DNA from 3 places in the Rossellomorea sp. ABR4_004 genome. Region 2 is predicted to be linked to each of the others. Evidence: a T-box and tRNA genes for the amino acid it is inferred to sense, from the RefSeq annotation. Region 2 holds a T-box; the other regions hold tRNA genes.
The links. A T-box is a leader RNA that pairs with one kind of tRNA and senses whether it is charged. The one in region 2 lies ahead of ileS (isoleucine--tRNA ligase), so its partner is inferred to be a tRNA-Ile.
Positions count from the first base shown of each region.

Region 1: it encodes a tRNA-Ile, which carries the amino acid that the T-box ahead of ileS (isoleucine--tRNA ligase) is inferred to sense. The anticodon was not compared.
Region 3: it encodes a tRNA-Ile, which carries the amino acid that the T-box ahead of ileS (isoleucine--tRNA ligase) is inferred to sense. The anticodon was not compared.

Region 1 is NZ_JBSWVM010000001.1:2,382,822-2,387,076, forward strand. It holds gene ACXAF2_RS12035 (PaaI family thioesterase) at 1-346, opposite strand, end outside; rRNA gene ACXAF2_RS12040 (16S ribosomal RNA) at 964-2,515, shown strand; tRNA gene ACXAF2_RS12045 (tRNA-Ile) at 2,626-2,702, shown strand; tRNA gene ACXAF2_RS12050 (tRNA-Ala) at 2,717-2,792, shown strand; rRNA gene ACXAF2_RS12055 (23S ribosomal RNA) at 2,952-4,255, shown strand, end outside.
Region 2 is NZ_JBSWVM010000003.1:351,995-356,249, reverse strand. It holds gene ACXAF2_RS18780 (cell division protein SepF) at 1-28, shown strand, start outside; gene ACXAF2_RS18775 (YggT family protein) at 37-300, shown strand; gene ACXAF2_RS18770 (YlmH family RNA-binding protein) at 397-1,167, shown strand; gene ACXAF2_RS18765 (DivIVA domain-containing protein) at 1,257-1,772, shown strand; T-box leader at 1,823-2,061, shown strand; gene ileS (isoleucine--tRNA ligase) at 2,168-4,255, shown strand, end outside.
Region 3 is NZ_JBSWVM010000001.1:2,358,522-2,362,776, reverse strand. It holds rRNA gene ACXAF2_RS11920 (23S ribosomal RNA) at 1-2,051, opposite strand, end outside; tRNA gene ACXAF2_RS11915 (tRNA-Ala) at 2,211-2,286, opposite strand; tRNA gene ACXAF2_RS11910 (tRNA-Ile) at 2,301-2,377, opposite strand; rRNA gene ACXAF2_RS11905 (16S ribosomal RNA) at 2,488-4,039, opposite strand.

The DNA.
Region 1 (4,255 bases), on a different contig from region 2:
TTAACGGAACGTGGTGAGGTGTGGGTTTGATAAAGTCAACATGTAATGAAGCAGTGACGAAACGTGGAGGCTCTTGACCACCACCAATCACTTCACCGTTTTTTCGATGAAGAGCAATCGCGGCTGAACCAGTGCCGTGGCAATCGATTAAGGAAGCAATCAAACCTCCATAGACGAAGCCTGGCAAGGCAGTGTGTTCCGGTTTAGGTGTATACATTGTAATCGTATGACCATCTTCAAATCCAGTACGAAAATGATGACCTTCCTTATTGAGCCGGCCGCAGCCATAACACCACGCAAACTCATCTGGATAATCATCTTGAATGGCACGAGTGACTTCATTCATTTTTACATTCTCCCTTCATCCCAAACTCTTTCTCTATTAGTTTTCTATTAACGTTCTGAAATTCCTTTATTGGTTTATGTAATGGATTTTACAAAATAACCAGTAGTGGTTAGTATAATGTGGATATCCCTTCTCCTCCCTCTGAGATCTCGTGGTTTAATAGAGTACTACGGAATTGACCTCATAGATTATAAACGTGAACAAATGGCCAATAAAAAACGTAATGAGTTCCTCACCACATTTTCCACTACATATTGGATCATTTAGAAGATGAGTGTCCCCATTCCTGGAAAGGTACTGTTTCTTTCTATTACTAGTGCGTCAGATCACAATTCAGAAGAATGGAAGAAACAGAAAATCCATTCTTCTGAAATAAAATTGTAAAAGGTTTAAAATACTATTGACTCTTTATAGTAGAAGATGCTATTATATTCCTTGTCGCCAAAACGACGCGAAAAACAAATTTCAAATAAAGCTTGACGTTATATGACGAAAAATGTTATATTTAAGAGGTGCTCATGAGAGCCCAACGTTATATTGAACCTTGAAAACTGAACAAAACAAGACAATACGTCAACGTTAATTCTAGATTTATTTTTAAAGAGCTATTCAAACTTTTATCGGAGAGTTTGATCCTGGCTCAGGACGAACGCTGGCGGCGTGCCTAATACATGCAAGTCGAGCGGATTGATGGGAGCTTGCTCCCATCAGTCAGCGGCGGACGGGTGAGTAACACGTGGGTAACCTGCCTGTAAGACTGGGATAACTCCGGGAAACCGGGGCTAATACCGGATAACTCATTTCCTCGCATGAGGAAATGTTGAAAGGTGGCTTTTAGCTATCACTTACAGATGGACCCGCGGCGCATTAGCTAGTTGGTGAGGTAACGGCTCACCAAGGCGACGATGCGTAGCCGACCTGAGAGGGTGATCGGCCACACTGGGACTGAGACACGGCCCAGACTCCTACGGGAGGCAGCAGTAGGGAATCTTCCGCAATGGACGAAAGTCTGACGGAGCAACGCCGCGTGAGTGATGAAGGTTTTCGGATCGTAAAACTCTGTTGTTAGGGAAGAACAAGTACCGTTCGAATAGGGCGGTACCTTGACGGTACCTAACCAGAAAGCCACGGCTAACTACGTGCCAGCAGCCGCGGTAATACGTAGGTGGCAAGCGTTGTCCGGAATTATTGGGCGTAAAGCGCGCGCAGGTGGTTCCTTAAGTCTGATGTGAAAGCCCACGGCTCAACCGTGGAGGGTCATTGGAAACTGGGGGACTTGAGTGCAGAAGAGGAAAGTGGAATTCCAAGTGTAGCGGTGAAATGCGTAGATATTTGGAGGAACACCAGTGGCGAAGGCGACTTTCTGGTCTGTAACTGACACTGAGGCGCGAAAGCGTGGGGAGCAAACAGGATTAGATACCCTGGTAGTCCACGCCGTAAACGATGAGTGCTAAGTGTTAGGGGGTTTCCGCCCCTTAGTGCTGCAGCTAACGCATTAAGCACTCCGCCTGGGGAGTACGGTCGCAAGACTGAAACTCAAAGGAATTGACGGGGGCCCGCACAAGCGGTGGAGCATGTGGTTTAATTCGAAGCAACGCGAAGAACCTTACCAGGTCTTGACATCCTCTGACAACCCTAGAGATAGGGCTTTCCCCTTCGGGGGACAGAGTGACAGGTGGTGCATGGTTGTCGTCAGCTCGTGTCGTGAGATGTTGGGTTAAGTCCCGCAACGAGCGCAACCCTTGATCTTAGTTGCCAGCATTCAGTTGGGCACTCTAAGATGACTGCCGGTGACAAACCGGAGGAAGGTGGGGATGACGTCAAATCATCATGCCCCTTATGACCTGGGCTACACACGTGCTACAATGGACGGTACAAAGGGCAGCAAGACCGCGAGGTTTAGCCAATCCCATAAAACCGTTCTCAGTTCGGATTGTAGGCTGCAACTCGCCTACATGAAGCTGGAATCGCTAGTAATCGCGGATCAGCATGCCGCGGTGAATACGTTCCCGGGCCTTGTACACACCGCCCGTCACACCACGAGAGTTTGTAACACCCGAAGTCGGTGAGGTAACCTTTTGGAGCCAGCCGCCTAAGGTGGGACAGATGATTGGGGTGAAGTCGTAACAAGGTAGCCGTATCGGAAGGTGCGGCTGGATCACCTCCTTTCTAAGGAAGATTTACTAAACGTTTGACAAGTCGAAGTTTTGTTCAGTTTTGATGGTTTAATCATCACAAACAATGGTAAGCATTGCTTATCATTCATTTTTATGGAATATGGGCCTATAGCTCAGCTGGTTAGAGCGCACGCCTGATAAGCGTGAGGTCGGTGGTTCGAGTCCACTTAGGCCCACCATATTCTCGATACAAGGGGCCTTAGCTCAGCTGGGAGAGCGCCTGCTTTGCACGCAGGAGGTCAGCGGTTCGATCCCGCTAGGCTCCACCAAGGTTTTTTACGAAGCGTCAGCGGAGTAAAATAACCCTCCATATTGTCTCTTACGAGACACATGATTGTTCTTTGAAAACTAGATAAAGATAAATTGATAGTCAAGAAATTACCGAGTATCGCCATTTTAGGTTTTAAACCTGATGTAACAACCAATTCGGTTAAGTTATGAAGGGCGCACGGTGGATGCCTTGGCACTAGGAGCCGACGAAGGACGGGACTAACACCGATATGCTTTGGGGAGCTGTAAGTGAGCTTTGATCCAGAGATTTCCGAATGGGGGAACCCATTGTTCGTAATGGAACAATATCCTTACTTGAATACATAGAGTATGGAAGGCAGACCCAGGGAACTGAAACATCTAAGTACCTGGAGGAAGAGAAAGCAATTGCGATTCCCTGAGTAGCGGCGAGCGAAACGGGATGTAGCCCAAACCAAGAGGCTTGCCTCTTGGGGTTGTAGGACACTCTATACGGAGTTACAAAGGAATGAAGTAGACGAAGAAGTCTGGAAAGGCTCGTCAAAGAAGGTAACAACCCTGTAGTTGAAACTTCATTCCCTCTTGAGTGGATCCTGAGTACGGCGGGACACGTGAAATCCCGTCGGAAGCTGGGAGGACCATCTCCCAAGGCTAAATACTCCCTAGTGACCGATAGTGAACCAGTACCGTGAGGGAAAGGTGAAAAGCACCCCGGAAGGGGAGTGAAATAGAACCTGAAACCGTGTGCCTACAAGTAGTCAGAGCCCGTTAACGGGTGATGGCGTGCCTTTTGTAGAATGAACCGGCGAGTTACGATCCCATGCAAGGTTAAGTCGATGAGACGGAGCCGCAGCGAAAGCGAGTCTGAATAGGGCGAATTGAGTATGTGGTCGTAGACCCGAAACCAGGTGATCTACCCATGTCCAGGATGAAGTTCAGGTAACACTGAATGGAGGTCCGAACCCACGCACGTTGAAAAGTGCGGGGATGAGGTGTGGGTAGCGGAGAAATTCCAATCGAACTTGGAGATAGCTGGTTCTCTCCGAAATAGCTTTAGGGCTAGCCTCATGTGTAAGAGTCTTGGAGGTAGAGCACTGTTTGGACTAGGGGCCCTCATCGGGTTACCGAATTCAGACAAACTCCGAATGCCAAAGACTTATCCATGGGAGTCAGACTGCGAGTGATAAGATCCGTAGTCGAAAGGGAAACAGCCCAGACCACCAGCTAAGGTCCCAAAGTATACGTTAAGTGGAAAAGGATGTGGAGTTGCTTAGACAACCAGGATGTTGGCTTAGAAGCAGCCACCATTTAAAGAGTGCGTAATAGCTCACTGGTCGAGTGACTCTGCGCCGAAAATGTACCGGGGCTAAACGTATCACCGAAGCTGTGGATTGACACCTCTAGGTGTCAGTGGTAGGAGAGCGTTCTAAGGACTGCGAAGCTAGACCGTAAGGACTGGTGGAGTGCTTAGAAGTGAGAATGC
Region 2 (4,255 bases):
AGAAGATCTATCAGATTCGAGGTGGTAATGTAAATTATGGTGTTGCTTTATGAGATTTTATCGAACCTTATACAAATATACTCCTGGGCTTTAATCATATATATATTAATGTCCTGGTTTCCAAATGCAAGGGAGTCGGCGATTGGTCAGTTCTTATCTAGAATATGCGAACCGTATTTAGAGCCGTTCAGACGTTTCGTTCCTTCAATCGGGATGATTGATATTTCACCAATCGTGGCATTCATTGTATTGAACTTGGCGCAATCTGGGTTATACCAATTATTTAGATGGCTTATATAATTGAGAATTTTGAGATCGAATTTCCTTTAAAGAACTGAAACCGGCTAGAGAGTTTCAGTTCTTTTATTTTGGGTGAATCACATAGGAGGTGAGCATGTGTCTTCAATTTATCAACATTTCAGGCCGGATGAGAAAGAGTTTGTAGATGCTGTACTGGAGTGGAAACAGGCAGTGGAAAATCAATATTCAGCCAAACGTACAGACTTTTTGGATCCGAGACAACAGTATATTGTCGAATCGATCATCGGAAACAACGACGAAATTCTTTTCTCCTTTTATCCTGAGAATACGGAGAGGAAGAGAGCATTATTATATCCTTCTTATTTTCAGCCTGAGGAAGAAGATTTTGGTATTAAGTTATTTGAAATACAGTACCCGTCCAAGTTTGTTACAATAGAGCATAGACAGGTATTAGGGACTCTCATGTCATTAGGGTTGAAACGGGAAAAATTCGGGGATATTTTATCGGAGGACGATACCATTCAACTCATGCTTGCAGATGAGATTTCTGAATACATCAGGATGGAACTCACACAAATAGGCAAAGCGAAGATTTCCATGAAGGATATTCCAATAAAGGATCGAATCGAGAGCAAGGAAGAATGGATGGAAAAAGTGACTACAGTAACTTCCCTGCGGTTAGATGTCGTTCTCGCAGCAATCTATAATGATTCCCGTCAAAAAGCTCAAACATTGATCAAAAGCAATCATGTAAAAGTCAATTGGAAAACAGTCGAAAATGCCTCGTTTGAAGTAGAAGCTGGTGATGTAATTTCAGCCAGAGGGTATGGAAGGAGTAAGTTATTGTCCATTGAAGGAAGAACGAAACGGGATAAATGGCGAATTTCTGTTGGAATACTGAAATAATTTAAGAAAATTAAAGGAATTCTCCCACATACTGTCGAAATTTTAGTTATAATAAATATGTAATTCACCAAGTACTGGAGGTGGCTCCCATGCCTTTAACGCCATTAGACATACATAATAAAGAATTTAGTCGTGGCTTTCGTGGTTATGATGAGGACGAGGTTAATGAATTTTTAGATCAAATTATTAAGGATTATGAAATTCTTATCCGCGAGAAGAAGGAAACGGAAGAACGTTTAAACTCCTTGAATGAACGTTTAGGTCATTTTACAAACATCGAGGAAACGTTAAACAAGTCAATCGTCATTGCTCAAGAAGCAGGGGAAGAAGTTAAGCGTAATGCAATGAAAGAATCGAAGCTGATCATTAAGGAAGCCGAGAAGAATGCTGATCGTATCGTAAACGAATCATTATCTAAAGCCCGCAAGATTGCCATTGAGATTGAAGAGCTCAAGAAGCAGTCAAAGGTGTTCCGGACTCGTTTCAAAATGTTAATCGAAGCTCAGCTTGATTTACTTGACACAAATGACTGGGATCAATTAATGGAATTCGATTTAGACGCAACAGATTTAAAAACTTTAAAAGAAGAAGAGACATTGTCTTGACGAAAAGCGCAATATTTTCATATAATTGAACAACAATCTAAATTGCCATAATGAATGCTAAGACAGGGACAGTACGTTTCTTATAATATTTCCTTTCTAGCGAGTCGGGGGCGGTGGAAGCCCGACAAGGAACAAAGGTACGGAAGATCACCCTCGAGCTCTATTCATGAATTTCACTTTCTGGAGAGTAATGAATAGCGTCTTGTTCACGTTACGAATCAATACAAGTGAAGATCGATTTCGATCTTTATGAGGGTGGTACCGCGGGAAAAGCTTTCTCGTCCCTTTCCAGGGATGAGGAAGCTTTTTTTTGTTTGCAAAAGGGATTGCCTGATTAAGATTCACGGGATTTAGAAAAGATGGCAATTAAGAGAAACGTTTAGGAGGAAGATTTCATGGAGTATAAAGATACATTATTAATGCCCAAGACGGAATTTCCGATGAGAGGAAATTTACCGAAACGGGAACCGGATACACAGAAGAAATGGGAAGAAATGGATATTTATCAAAAAGTGCAGGAGAGAACGAGTGATCGTCCATTATTTGTTCTTCACGATGGACCTCCATATGCGAATGGAAATATTCATATGGGCCACGCATTAAATAAAATTCTTAAAGACTTTATCGTCCGCTATAAATCCATGAGCGGATTCCATGCACCCTATGTTCCAGGCTGGGACACTCATGGTTTACCGATTGAGCAGGCGTTAACGAACAAAGGCGTGAAGCGTAAAGAAATGACGATCGCTGAGTTCCGTAAATTGTGTGAAGAATATGCTTATGAGCAAGTTGATAATCAACGCACTCAATTCAAACAATTAGGGGTCCGTGGGGATTGGGATAATCCATATATCACCTTAAAGCCTGAGTACGAAGCTCAACAGATTAAAGTGTTTGGTGATATGGCAAAGAAAGGTTATATCTATAAAGGTAAAAAGCCAGTGTACTGGTCTCCTTCAAGTGAATCAGCCTTAGCAGAAGCAGAGATCGAGTATCAGGATAAGCGTTCTCCTTCCATCTACGTTGGTTTCGCCGTTACAGAAGGTAAGGGTGTTCTTGAAGAAGGGACTCAATTAGTCATCTGGACGACAACTCCTTGGACGATCCCTGCCAACCTGGGAATTGCCGTGCATGAAGATTTAAGCTATGTCGTTGTCAATGTGAAAGAAAGCAGCTATGTAGTAGCAGAAGATTTATTGGAAGAAGTTGCAAAGAATCTGGAATGGGAAGATTACTCAGTATCCAATAAGGTTAAAGGTGCGGAGCTTGAGCATATCGTGGCGAAACATCCATTATATGATCGGGATTCACTTGTTGTCCTTGGCGAACATGTCACAACTGATTCTGGTACAGGGTGTGTTCATACTGCACCAGGACACGGGGAAGATGACTTCCTGGTAGGAAAGAAATATGGTCTGGATGTGTTATGTCCTGTAGACGATAAAGGAGTAATGACCTCGGAAGCACCTGGATTTGAAGGCTTGTTCTATGATAAAGCCAATAAGCCGATTACCGATAAGTTACAGGAAACAGGAGCATTATTAAAGCTTAACTTTATCACTCACTCCTATCCACATGATTGGCGTACGAAAAAGCCTGTTATCTTTAGAGCGACGGCACAATGGTTTGCGTCAATCGATAAGTTCCGTAAAGAACTTCTGGAAGCTGTCAATGAAACGAAATGGGTGCCTGCTTGGGGGGAAACACGCCTATATAATATGGTCAGAGACCGTGGAGACTGGTGTATTTCAAGACAACGTGCATGGGGAGTGCCAATCCCGGTATTTTATGCTGAAAATGGCCAGGAAATCATTACAGATGAAACAATCGACCATGTATCGAAGCTCTTCCGTGAACATGGATCAAACATCTGGTTTGAAAAAGAAGCGAAGGATCTTCTACCTGAAGGATTCACCCATGAAGGAAGTCCGAATGGGAAGTTCACAAAAGAACAGGATATCATGGACGTCTGGTTTGATTCAGGTTCCTCACATCAAGCGGTACTTGAAGAAAGAGATGACCTGCAGCGTCCTGCAGACCTTTATTTAGAGGGATCTGACCAATATCGCGGATGGTTTAACTCTTCTTTGACTACAAGTGTAGCTGTGACGGGTAAAGCTCCATATAAAGGCGTGTTAAGTCATGGATTTGCTCTTGATGGGGACGGAAGAAAAATGAGTAAATCATTAGGGAACGTAGTCGTTCCTGAAAAAGTGATGAAGCAGCTTGGAGCCGATATCCTTCGCCTATGGGTTGCATCGGTTGATTATCAAGCGGATGTTCGTGTATCAGATCCAATCTTGAAGCAAGTGGCTGAAGTGTATCGTAAAATCCGTAATACGTACCGTTTCTTATTAGGGAACCTTTCTGACTTTGATCCAAGTACCAATGCGGTATCCTTCGATCAATTAAGAGACGTGGATCAATTCATGCTTGTAAAGCTGAATGATCTTGTAAAAAATGTGAGAAATTCATACGACAGA
Region 3 (4,255 bases), on a different contig from region 2:
TTCACCGAGTCTCTCGTTGAGACAGTGCCCAGATCGTTACGCCTTTCGTGCGGGTCGGAACTTACCCGACAAGGAATTTCGCTACCTTAGGACCGTTATAGTTACGGCCGCCGTTTACTGGGGCTTCGATTCGCACCTTCGCTTGCGCTAAGCACTCCTCTTAACCTTCCAGCACCGGGCAGGCGTCAGCCCCTATACTTCGCCTTACGGCTTCGCAGAGACCTGTGTTTTTGCTAAACAGTCGCCTGGGCCTATTCACTGCGGCTCTCTCGGGCTTGCACCCTACCAGAGCACCCCTTCTCCCGAAGTTACGGGGTCATTTTGCCGAGTTCCTTAACGAGAGTTCTCTCGCTCACCTTAGGATTCTCTCCTCGCCTACCTGTGTCGGTTTGCGGTACGGGCACCTTTTTCCTCGCTAGAGGCTTTTCTTGGCAGTGTGGAATCAGGAACTTCGCTACTATAATTCGCTCGCTATCACAGCTCAGCCTTCACGATGATGGGATTTGCCTCATCATCAGCCTAACTGCTTAGACGCACATATCCAGCAGTGCGCTTACCCTATCCTCCTGCGTCCCCCCATTGCTCAAACGGAAAAGAGGTGGTACAGGAATATCAACCTGTTGTCCATCGTCTACGCCTATCGGCCTCGACTTAGGTCCCGACTAACCCTGAGCGGACGAGCCTTCCTCAGGAAACCTTAGGCATTCGGTGGATGGGATTCTCACCCATCTTTCGCTACTCATACCGGCATTCTCACTTCTAAGCACTCCACCAGTCCTTACGGTCTAGCTTCGCAGTCCTTAGAACGCTCTCCTACCACTGACACCTAGAGGTGTCAATCCACAGCTTCGGTGATACGTTTAGCCCCGGTACATTTTCGGCGCAGAGTCACTCGACCAGTGAGCTATTACGCACTCTTTAAATGGTGGCTGCTTCTAAGCCAACATCCTGGTTGTCTAAGCAACTCCACATCCTTTTCCACTTAACGTATACTTTGGGACCTTAGCTGGTGGTCTGGGCTGTTTCCCTTTCGACTACGGATCTTATCACTCGCAGTCTGACTCCCATGGATAAGTCTTTGGCATTCGGAGTTTGTCTGAATTCGGTAACCCGATGAGGGCCCCTAGTCCAAACAGTGCTCTACCTCCAAGACTCTTACACATGAGGCTAGCCCTAAAGCTATTTCGGAGAGAACCAGCTATCTCCAAGTTCGATTGGAATTTCTCCGCTACCCACACCTCATCCCCGCACTTTTCAACGTGCGTGGGTTCGGACCTCCATTCAGTGTTACCTGAACTTCATCCTGGACATGGGTAGATCACCTGGTTTCGGGTCTACGACCACATACTCAATTCGCCCTATTCAGACTCGCTTTCGCTGCGGCTCCGTCTCATCGACTTAACCTTGCATGGGATCGTAACTCGCCGGTTCATTCTACAAAAGGCACGCCATCACCCGTTAACGGGCTCTGACTACTTGTAGGCACACGGTTTCAGGTTCTATTTCACTCCCCTTCCGGGGTGCTTTTCACCTTTCCCTCACGGTACTGGTTCACTATCGGTCACTAGGGAGTATTTAGCCTTGGGAGATGGTCCTCCCAGCTTCCGACGGGATTTCACGTGTCCCGCCGTACTCAGGATCCACTCAAGAGGGAATGAAGTTTCAACTACAGGGTTGTTACCTTCTTTGACGAGCCTTTCCAGACTTCTTCGTCTACTTCATTCCTTTGTAACTCCGTATAGAGTGTCCTACAACCCCAAGAGGCAAGCCTCTTGGTTTGGGCTACATCCCGTTTCGCTCGCCGCTACTCAGGGAATCGCAATTGCTTTCTCTTCCTCCAGGTACTTAGATGTTTCAGTTCCCTGGGTCTGCCTTCCATACTCTATGTATTCAAGTAAGGATATTGTTCCATTACGAACAATGGGTTCCCCCATTCGGAAATCTCTGGATCAAAGCTCACTTACAGCTCCCCAAAGCATATCGGTGTTAGTCCCGTCCTTCGTCGGCTCCTAGTGCCAAGGCATCCACCGTGCGCCCTTCATAACTTAACCGAATTGGTTGTTACATCAGGTTTAAAACCTAAAATGGCGATACTCGGTAATTTCTTGACTATCAATTTATCTTTATCTAGTTTTCAAAGAACAATCATGTGTCTCGTAAGAGACAATATGGAGGGTTATTTTACTCCGCTGACGCTTCGTAAAAAACCTTGGTGGAGCCTAGCGGGATCGAACCGCTGACCTCCTGCGTGCAAAGCAGGCGCTCTCCCAGCTGAGCTAAGGCCCCTTGTATCGAGAATATGGTGGGCCTAAGTGGACTCGAACCACCGACCTCACGCTTATCAGGCGTGCGCTCTAACCAGCTGAGCTATAGGCCCATATTCCATAAAAATGAATGATAAGCAATGCTTACCATTGTTTGTGATGATTAAACCATCAAAACTGAACAAAACTTCGACTTGTCAAACGTTTAGTAAATCTTCCTTAGAAAGGAGGTGATCCAGCCGCACCTTCCGATACGGCTACCTTGTTACGACTTCACCCCAATCATCTGTCCCACCTTAGGCGGCTGGCTCCAAAAGGTTACCTCACCGACTTCGGGTGTTACAAACTCTCGTGGTGTGACGGGCGGTGTGTACAAGGCCCGGGAACGTATTCACCGCGGCATGCTGATCCGCGATTACTAGCGATTCCAGCTTCATGTAGGCGAGTTGCAGCCTACAATCCGAACTGAGAACGGTTTTATGGGATTGGCTAAACCTCGCGGTCTTGCTGCCCTTTGTACCGTCCATTGTAGCACGTGTGTAGCCCAGGTCATAAGGGGCATGATGATTTGACGTCATCCCCACCTTCCTCCGGTTTGTCACCGGCAGTCATCTTAGAGTGCCCAACTGAATGCTGGCAACTAAGATCAAGGGTTGCGCTCGTTGCGGGACTTAACCCAACATCTCACGACACGAGCTGACGACAACCATGCACCACCTGTCACTCTGTCCCCCGAAGGGGAAAGCCCTATCTCTAGGGTTGTCAGAGGATGTCAAGACCTGGTAAGGTTCTTCGCGTTGCTTCGAATTAAACCACATGCTCCACCGCTTGTGCGGGCCCCCGTCAATTCCTTTGAGTTTCAGTCTTGCGACCGTACTCCCCAGGCGGAGTGCTTAATGCGTTAGCTGCAGCACTAAGGGGCGGAAACCCCCTAACACTTAGCACTCATCGTTTACGGCGTGGACTACCAGGGTATCTAATCCTGTTTGCTCCCCACGCTTTCGCGCCTCAGTGTCAGTTACAGACCAGAAAGTCGCCTTCGCCACTGGTGTTCCTCCAAATATCTACGCATTTCACCGCTACACTTGGAATTCCACTTTCCTCTTCTGCACTCAAGTCCCCCAGTTTCCAATGACCCTCCACGGTTGAGCCGTGGGCTTTCACATCAGACTTAAGGAACCACCTGCGCGCGCTTTACGCCCAATAATTCCGGACAACGCTTGCCACCTACGTATTACCGCGGCTGCTGGCACGTAGTTAGCCGTGGCTTTCTGGTTAGGTACCGTCAAGGTACCGCCCTATTCGAACGGTACTTGTTCTTCCCTAACAACAGAGTTTTACGATCCGAAAACCTTCATCACTCACGCGGCGTTGCTCCGTCAGACTTTCGTCCATTGCGGAAGATTCCCTACTGCTGCCTCCCGTAGGAGTCTGGGCCGTGTCTCAGTCCCAGTGTGGCCGATCACCCTCTCAGGTCGGCTACGCATCGTCGCCTTGGTGAGCCGTTACCTCACCAACTAGCTAATGCGCCGCGGGTCCATCTGTAAGTGATAGCTAAAAGCCACCTTTCAACATTTCCTCATGCGAGGAAATGAGTTATCCGGTATTAGCCCCGGTTTCCCGGAGTTATCCCAGTCTTACAGGCAGGTTACCCACGTGTTACTCACCCGTCCGCCGCTGACTGATGGGAGCAAGCTCCCATCAGTCCGCTCGACTTGCATGTATTAGGCACGCCGCCAGCGTTCGTCCTGAGCCAGGATCAAACTCTCCGATAAAAGTTTGAATAGCTCTTTTAAAAATAAATCTAGAATTAACGTTGACGTATTGTCTTGTTTTGTTCAGTTTTCAAGGTTCAATGTGTAAGTGCTTCTGTTTGAAGCGACCTTTATAATATATCATTTACTGCCGTTACCGTCAAGGTATTTTTATTATTTTAGAAAAGTTTTTTTCTGAAACAGTATGTAATGCCTTTCGGACAACAAATAATATTA